Regions from separate parts of the Dinghuibacter sp. genome, predicted to be linked through region 2. Evidence: riboswitches for the same ligand, from Rfam matches in the RefSeq annotation. Region 2 holds a riboswitch; the other holds the start of a gene.

Region 1 (4,417 bases), on a different contig from region 2:
CACATGAGCGTGCGGAACCTCATCCGGCGATTCGAGCAGGCCACCGCCAACACCCCCCACGAATACCTCCAACGCGTCCGCATCGAAGCCGCCAAAAAATTCCTGGAAACCAAAAACGAAGGCATCGCCCAGATCGCTTCGCGCTGCGGCTACGAAGACGCCGACTACTTCCGGAAGGTCTTCCGTCGATACGTTTCGATGACCCCTCGCGTCTACCAGCAGCGCTACGGAAAAACCACCGGCCTGCACAGCAAATGATTTTGGCCCGCACAGCAAATAACGATCCCATTAAAATTCTAATTTTAAGGTATCGCCATGCGTCCCGTCATCCAGCAAATAGGAGATTCCTTTGTTTATTCCTGTACGTTCGACAAAGCGTACACGTATGAACAATTTGTCCCGGAACACGTACTGGCATACCAGATATCGGGACAAACGCGCATCTATCATCAGTCGGGCGAAATGGTGCTGGAAGAGGGCCACCTGTTGCTCGCCCGGAGAAACCAATTTGCCAAAAGCATCAAGATTCCCGCGGAAGGTAAAAAATACCAGTGCATCTCCGTAGTACTGAGCACTACCCGGTTGCGACAATTTTCAAAGGCAAACGGGATCGTGTGCGTTGAGAAGTATTCGGGGAAGAAAAATATCCTCTTGCGAAAGGACGACTTCTGGAAGGGCTACTTTCAATCCCTCCTCCCTTACGTAGATCGATGGAGCAATGTCAGCGCAGGACTCCTGAACCTGAAGGCCACCGAAGCCATCGAATTGCTCTTGCACCTAAACCCGGGTCTCGAGACCTTTCTATTCGACTTTGCGGACCCATATAAAGAGGACCTCGAGGCTTTCATGCTCAACAATTTCCAATATAATGCTCCCCTCGAATACTTTGCCAGGCTAAGCGGCAGAAGCCTGACGGGTTTCAAACGAGATTTCGCGGGGGTATTTAAGACTTCCCCCGCCACCTGGCTCAAAAACAAGCGCCTTTCCGAAGCGCTATACCTCATCCGGGAGAAAAAGCAAAAACCCCGGGACATCTATATCGACCTGGGCTTTGAGAACCTTTCCCATTTTTATACAGCCTTCAAGCAAAAGTATGGGAGGACCCCCGCCGAAGTAACCACCAAAAAATAATATACCATGACCATCGAGCAAAAAGTACAACACCTGGAGGACCGGACCGCCCTCCGGGAACTGATCGACGCCTACGCCTTTTGCGCGGATACCCGCGACGCCAGGGGCCAAATGGCTCTCTTCACCGAGGACACCCGTTTCGAAGTATATATGGATGAAAAACTGCCGGCGCCGACCCAGGTCGTTACCGGCAGGCAAAACCTGTTCCCCGTATTCGACGACCTGAACCAATACGCGTCCACCATGCACTTCAACGGCCAAAGCACCCTGCACGTCGACGGCGACCGGGCCACCGGCGTCACCTATTGCCGGGCCTACCACCTGAAAGTACCGGACGGCGTACAAAAGCTCATGATTGCCGGTATCCGGTATTACGACGACATGGTAAAACAAAACGGCGCCTGGTTGTTTGCCGGGCGCAAGCTAAAGGTATGTTGGATCGAGAATAGATAATTCCCTACCTTCGCCCCGCAAAGCTCTTTCTTATACTCATCAACGACGAAGGTCCCCGGTTCCGCGCCGGGGTTAATAGGGAATTGTGTGTAAATCGCAAGCTGTCCCGCAACTGTAAGTAACGCCCACCGTTTTTGCCCCGAGTTGTCCACTGCCTCCCCCGGAGGTGGGAAGGACGGCAAAAATGTTACAAGCCAGGAGACCTGCCTACGCCGAATGACAATGCTTCCGTGGATAGAAGCCGGTGTCGTGCGATGCAATACTCTCCCAACAGGGGACCCGTGCGTCCGTCAACTTCCTTTCACAGCAGCATTGTGCGTTGTAGCAAGAGCATTTTACACCATTAAAATGCAGCGAAATGCAAACACACAACCTAGGCTACCCGAGGATTGGCAGCCGACGTGAGCTCAAAAAAGCCGCCGAGCAGTACTGGGCCGGCAAGATTACCGCGACACAACTGATGGCGACGGGTAGATCCATCCGCGAACAAAACTGGAAACTTCAACAGGAGGCGGGTATCGACCTCGTACCCGTCGGCGATTTTTCCTACTACGACCAGGTGCTCGACACCAGCCTGATGGTCGGCGCCATCCCCGGGCGCTACCACGCGCTGACGACCGACAAACAGCTCCCGGACATCGACCTGCTCTTTGCCATGGCCAGGGGATACCAAAAAGACGACTACGACCTGACCGCCATGGAAATGACCAAATGGTTCGACACCAACTATCACTATATCGTACCTGAATTCACCGCCGGCCAGACCTTCCAATTGAACAGCAACAAGCTGATCAATGAATACCGTGAAGCCAAAGAAGCCGGTATCAACGCTAAGCCGGTATTGCTTGGCCCGGTATCCTATCTGCTGTTGGGAAAGGAGAAGGAAACCGGATTCGAAAAACTCGACTTGTTGAAACGCCTTCTCCCCGTCTACCTCGAGGTACTCAAAAAACTCGACGACGCCGGCGCCTACTACATTCAGTTCGATGAGCCCTGTTTGTCGCTGGACCTCACCCCCACCGAACAAAAGGCCTTCCAGAAGACCTACCAGGAGATCCACGCCAAATTCCCCGGCCTCCATATCATCCTGGCCAGTTATTTCGAATGCTACGGGGACAACCTCGACACCGCCCTCAGCCTCCCGGTGGGCACCCTTCACCTGGACCTGGTGCGCTGCCCGTCCCAGCTCGACGACATACTCACCAGGAAATTCACCACCGCAAAAACCCGCTTATCCCTGGGCGTAGTCGACGGCCGCAACATCTGGAAGAACGATACCCTTCAGAGCCTCGACCTCATAAAAAAAGCCACCGATGCCATCGGCCGGGAGCGCGTCTGGATCGCCCCGTCCTGCTCCCTCCTCCACGTCCCCTGCGACCTCGACCTGGAAACGGACCTGCACATCAAACAGTGGCTGGCCTTTGCCAAACAAAAGGTGCAGGAGATCAGCGCCCTTCGGAAGCTCGCAGAGAACCTCGCGGAGAACCCAGCCGACATAGAAATAGAAGCCGACACCCGCCGCACCTCGACACTTATCCATAACCCCGAGGTAAAAGCAAGGACCGCCGCCCTCACGGAGAGAGACGCCCGTCGGAATAACCCTTTCCCGGAACGCCGCAACCGCCAGCGCGAAACCCTGCGTCTGCCGCAATTCCCCACCACGACCATCGGCTCTTTCCCCCAAACCGCCGACATCAGGGCCCTTCGCGCTAAACTGAAAAAAGGCGAGCTGACGCAAACGGAATACGACAATAGCATCGCCAAAGAAACCGAGGAAGCTATCCGCTGGCAGGAATCCATCGGCATCGACGTACTCGTCCATGGCGAGTTCGAGCGGAACGATATGGTGGAATATTTCGGCGAACGGCTGGAGGGGTTTGCCTTTACCGGGAACGGTTGGGTCCAAAGCTACGGCAGCCGCTGTGTAAAGCCACCTATCATATATGGCGACGTTTACCGGAAGGAGCCCATGACGGTGCGCTGGTCCTCCTATGCCCAATCGCTGACTAAACGGTGGGTCAAGGGTATGCTCACCGGCCCCGTCACCATCCTGCAATGGTCTTTTGTCCGCAACGACCAGCCGCGCAGCCTGACCTGCGCCCAGATAGCCCTTGCCATCCGGGATGAGGTCGCCGACCTGGAAAAAGCCGGCATCCGGATCATCCAGATCGACGAGCCCGCGATCCGCGAAGGCCTGCCCCTGCGCAAGGCCAACTGGCAGGAATACCTCAACTGGGCCGTCCGCGCCTTCCGCATCGCTGCCAGCGGGGTCGCCGACGCGACGCAGATACACACCCATATGTGCTATTCGGAGTTCAATGACATCATCCAGGCGATCGCCGACATGGACGCCGACGTCATCACCATCGAGTGCTCCAGGTCCCAGATGGAGTTGCTCGATGCCTTCGCGACCTTCCGGTATCCCAACGAGATCGGCCCCGGCGTCTACGACATCCACTCCCCCCGCGTGCCATCTAAAACGGAAATGCTGACGCTCCTGAATAAGGCAAAGGACGTGGTACCCGCCGAACAACTCTGGGTCAACCCAGACTGCGGTCTGAAGACCCGGGCCTGGCCCGAGACAAAGGCAGCGCTGACCGCGATGGTCGAAGCCGCCGAAGCGCTCCGAAACGGCTAACTTTACCGGATGAAAATCACGCTCTTCGTCTCACTTATATGGCTCGCACAGGCATTGCATGCCCAACAGATATATAAGGACGTCCCCTACAAAGACACCCTGAAGCTCGACCTCTACGAGCCCGCTGGTACATCGCCCAGGCCCGTCGTCATCATCATACACGGCGGCGCCTGGGTGCGGGGGGACAAGTCCCTC
Region 2 (4,417 bases):
ATCTTTACTTCGATCTCAGGGTAGACTTTGCCCGAGGCGCTGACCACCTCCGTTACGTTCCGGTAACCGACCTTGTCCACGGCTACCTTTACGCCTTTATCCCCGCCCGCTATGGCCTTGATGACCACGATGGCGATCACCACCACGACGACGATGACAAGTGTCCAAACCCAGAATTTCTTCATCTGATAAAGTTTTTGAGGATGTGATTACAGCTTTACGCCCTGACCCTTGTAAAATTCGAGCACCTTCATCTTGAACACGTAGTCGTATTGGGAGCCGAGCAGGTTGACTTTGGCTTTGAATAAATTGTTCTGGTTGGTGATATAATCGATGGTGTTCAGCAACCCTATACCGTACCGTTTGCTCGCCAGGTCGAAGGACGTCTGGGCGGTGGTGAGGGCTTTCACATTGGCCTGGTAGCGCTGGAGCGCGGCCGCGGCCGCGGAGTACGCCTGGTACACATTCTGTTTGAGGGTCAGCAGGTCGCTCTCCTTTTGCAGCTCCGCGGAACGGATGCTCAGCTTCGCCTTCCTCATATTGGTGCGCGCCAGGTTGCCGTTGAAAATAGGCACGTTCAGCTGAATACCCACCTGCTGGCCGAAGTTCTGGTCCAGTTGATTCCAATAACCCTGCCACACCTGGCCGAAGGAATTCTTTACATACCCGTATGAATAATTAGGGGCCAGTACATTGTTCACCACGCCGTTGTTGTAAACGAAATAACCGGTAGTATCGATGCCGGCCAGCTTGGGTGTGCCGGGCCGTTGCAAGGTATTGGAGAAACGGTCCCCCAAGCTTCCAAACACCTGGAGCGTGGGGTAGAGCTGCGCCCGGGCGGAGGCGTAAGCCTTGTCCGCGGCCTGTATCCGGTATTCGTTCAGCTGCGACTGGGGAAAGGTTTTTTCGGCCAGGCTGTACACCACGTCAGGTTGTAATTCCCCCAGGGATTCCACCGGGATGGTCTCCACCGCCGGGGTGTCCAGGATAAAGGGATATGCCGCGTCGAGGCTCAGGGTGGCCTTTAACTGCAGCACGTCCTGGTCGTAGGTTGCCTGCGCGGAGATCAGCGAAGCGCTGTCGCTGGCCAGCTGGGCTTCCAGCTCCGCCGCGTTGAGCTCCGGCTGGGAGCCCGCGTCCACCAGCTTCCGGGTATTGTTGAGCTGGTCGCGGCTCAGTTGCACCTGCGCCACCCCGATGTCGACCTGCTGACGGGCCGCCAGGGCGGTCAGGTAGGCGGCCGCCACGTTCAGCGCGACGTCGTTACGCACCTTGTCGATATTGGTCTTCTGGGCCATGAAGGTATACTTGTTGGACTCGATGAGCCTTCGCTGGCTGAACCAGTTGAAGAGGTTGGCGCCGCCCTGGAGCGTATAGCTTTGATAGAGGAAGTCCGTCGAGATAAAGGTGTTGGTCGCCGGGTCGACGGAATAGCCAAAACTCAAACCCAATCCCGTGCTGAACGACCATTGGCCGTATTGGGCGGACTTGCTTTGTTTATAGGTCAACTCCGCCATCCGCGAATCGATGTCTGCCTGTCGGACGGAGATATTATTGGTCATCGCGTATTCCACGCATTTGCGCAGACCCCATTTCTCCTGCGCCCGGCACAAAGCGGGCGCCGTGACAGAGGTACTGACAAGGAGCGCAAGGGTAAGTTTTCGCATACGGCAAAAATAAGTGTTCAAATTATGGAAATTAAATGATCTTTGCGCCGGATGTTGGTCCCTCTCCCCGCACGGTGTGGAAGAGGGTTAAAAGGGAAACCGGTGTAAGTCCGGTGCTATCCCCGTAGCTGTAAGCTCCACGACCCCCCTGGGCAAATGGCCACTGTTCCTCCAAGCGGAATGGGAAGGCGCCCCGGGAGGAGCAAGCCAGAAGACCTGCCATGATCCGGATTTTCCAAACGCTTTCGGGTGAAAAGCAGGAGACGGCGGAACCATGGCCGCGCCATCCTTTTTCCCACTCGATAAGTTTGTGCATTTTATTCATTACAACTATCTGCATGAACAGACTTCTCGTGTACGCGCTTTTCGTTTTATCTCCGGCCGCCCTGCTGGCTCCTTCCGCCCTGCTGGCCCAAACCTCCCCGCGTGTTTCCGATGACCGGGACACCACCCGTCAACTGGACGACATCATCGTTACGGCGGACAAGACCGCCGGCAAGCTCTCCCAGACCGGTAAGGTTGTCGACGTGATCACGCGACAGCAACTGGCCCGGAGCGGCGGCAAAAACCTGGCGCAGATCCTGGGCGAACAACCCGGCATCATCGTGGCCGGGGCGGGTAGCAACCCCGGGTCCGCCAAATCGGTCTATATGGAGGGCGCCTCCAACGGATATACGTTGCTCATGATAGACGGAGTGCCCCTCCAGGACGCATCCAGCACCGACAACAGCTTCGACCTCCGGTCGCTGACCCTGGAAGACATCGACCACATCGAAATCGTCAAGGGCAGCCAGTCGGTCCTCTACGGCTCCGACGCCATCGCCGGGGTCATCAACATCATCACCCGCAAAGGGGCCGACAAACCGGTCGCCGTCGCGGCCCAGGGCAGCCTCGGCTATTACAACACCCAGCAGGTAAACGCCTCCGTCGGCGGCAAGGTGGCAACGTTCAGCTATAACGCCGGATATGCATTCTTCCATACCGGCGGCATTTCAGAAGCCACGGACACCGTGCCTGGCGTAAAGGCCCCAGCCGACGGGTATACCCAACACAGCTTCCACGTAAACCTGGACTGGCAGGTGGCCAAGGGGCTGACGCTCTCGCCGTTTATCATTTACAGTCATTACGCGGGCCACGAGGATGGCGGCTCCTTCGCCATCGATACCAGCTATACGTATACGCTCTCCAACGTACAGGCTGGTCTCCGCTCATTGGTAAAGGTAGGCGCGGGACAACTCCACCTGGTGTATTCGTACAACCAGGCACGCCGGACGGATTACGACGACTCGCTGCCCGACCTCATGACGAAGGGCTTCTTTTCCTCCGACGCCTTTGCGGGGTACGAACACTATGCGGAGGCATATGTCAGCTATCCGCTGACCTCGTGGTGGAACCTGGTCGGCGGCATCGACTATCGTAACCTGTCCACCGAACAACAGACGCAATATATCTATCCCGGCGCGCCCCCTTCGCCGACGTCGCTTCCCCGCGACAGCGCGCACTACCACCAGATAGGCCTGTACGCATCCACGACAATCCGGTTACCCGGTCACTTGCTCCTCGACGGGGGCCTCCGGTACAATACCAATTCCAAATACGGCACCAGCACCGTCTTCAATCTCTCGCCTTCCGTGCTCATCGCCCGGCGGCTGAAGGTCTTTACCAACTTCGCCTCCGGTTACAAGATCCCTTCCCTGTACCAGTTGTATTCCCCCTACGGGAACAAGGACCTCGATCCCGCAAAGTCGCTGTCCTTCGAAGGCGGAGCGGAGTACCGGACCGGCGTCTTCCGGTTAAGGGCGACCTGGTTCGACCGCTGGATCAGGAACGAGATATTCTTTGCGTCGACCGCCACGCCGCCCTACGGCCAATACATCAACCAAAACAAGGAGCACGCGCATGGCGTAGAGCTCGAAGGCAGCTGGACCATCACCCACGGCCTCCAGCTGACCGCGAACTATACCCATGTCACCGGCACCGTCACCGATAAATCCGGCGAAAACGGCGCCGACTCCACCTACTTCAACCTCTACCGCGTGCCCAAAAACAGCGCAGGGGCCACGCTTTCCTACCAGGTCACGCCGCGTTTGTTTGTCTCGACCAACGTGCAATGGCAGGACAAGCGCATCGACCTGTACTACGACTACAATACCTACGGCGACGCGCAGGCGACCCTCCACGCCTACACCCTCTGGAATGCCTATGGGGAATACCACGTGCCGCACTGGGGTCTCAAGTTTTTTGCCGATATTCGGAATATCACGAACACGCACTTTACCGAAATCTATGGCTACAACACCCTTGGCTTTACGCTCACGGGTGGGGTCCGCATCAGCTTATAAAACGATCTTCTTATGACAGTCAAACCCAAATCCCCGGTTATACTGGCTATGCTGGCCCTGGTGGCGGCGCTCCGCGTAGTCTTCGCCACCAGTTGTCTATCGCCGCTGGCGGACTTTTCACCCATCGGGGCGATGGCGCTTTTCGGTGGGGCGTGTTTCACGGCGGCTTCCTGGCGGCGCGGCTCCAATGGGCTCCACGATGTAAGCGGGCGCCGCGCCGGCGGCTGGCTCGCGGCGTTTGGCTGGCCGTTGCTCACGCTTTGGATCAGCGACGTCTTTTTGAACCGCTTTGAATTCTACGGCCACTGGCGGCTTTTCTACTCCGGCTTCTACTGGGTGTACGGCGCTTTTGCGCTCATGGTGGTTGTCGGCCGCCTGCTGCTCACGCGTGTTACGGTGACGCGGGTG

What was found. A riboswitch is a leader RNA that binds a small molecule or an ion and turns the genes downstream of it on or off. The one in region 2 is predicted to bind cobalamin.
Region 1: linked by a shared signal. The riboswitch ahead of metE (5-methyltetrahydropteroyltriglutamate--homocysteine S-methyltransferase) and the one ahead of VL547_RS03770 (TonB-dependent receptor plug domain-containing protein) in region 2 are both predicted to bind cobalamin.

The regions. Positions count from the first base shown of each region.
Region 1 is NZ_DATJIY010000125.1:20,258-24,674, forward strand. It holds gene VL547_RS11450 (GlxA family transcriptional regulator) at 1-258, shown strand, start outside; gene VL547_RS11455 (AraC family transcriptional regulator) at 316-1,131, shown strand; gene VL547_RS11460 (nuclear transport factor 2 family protein) at 1,138-1,584, shown strand; cobalamin riboswitch at 1,617-1,809, shown strand; gene metE (5-methyltetrahydropteroyltriglutamate--homocysteine S-methyltransferase) at 1,943-4,222, shown strand; gene VL547_RS11470 (alpha/beta hydrolase) at 4,232-4,417, shown strand, end outside.
Region 2 is NZ_DATJIY010000040.1:8,968-13,384, forward strand. It holds gene VL547_RS03760 (efflux RND transporter periplasmic adaptor subunit) at 1-185, opposite strand, end outside; gene VL547_RS03765 (TolC family protein) at 210-1,667, opposite strand; cobalamin riboswitch at 1,706-1,905, shown strand; gene VL547_RS03770 (TonB-dependent receptor plug domain-containing protein) at 2,006-4,009, shown strand; gene VL547_RS03775 (DUF6580 family putative transport protein) at 4,022-4,417, shown strand, end outside.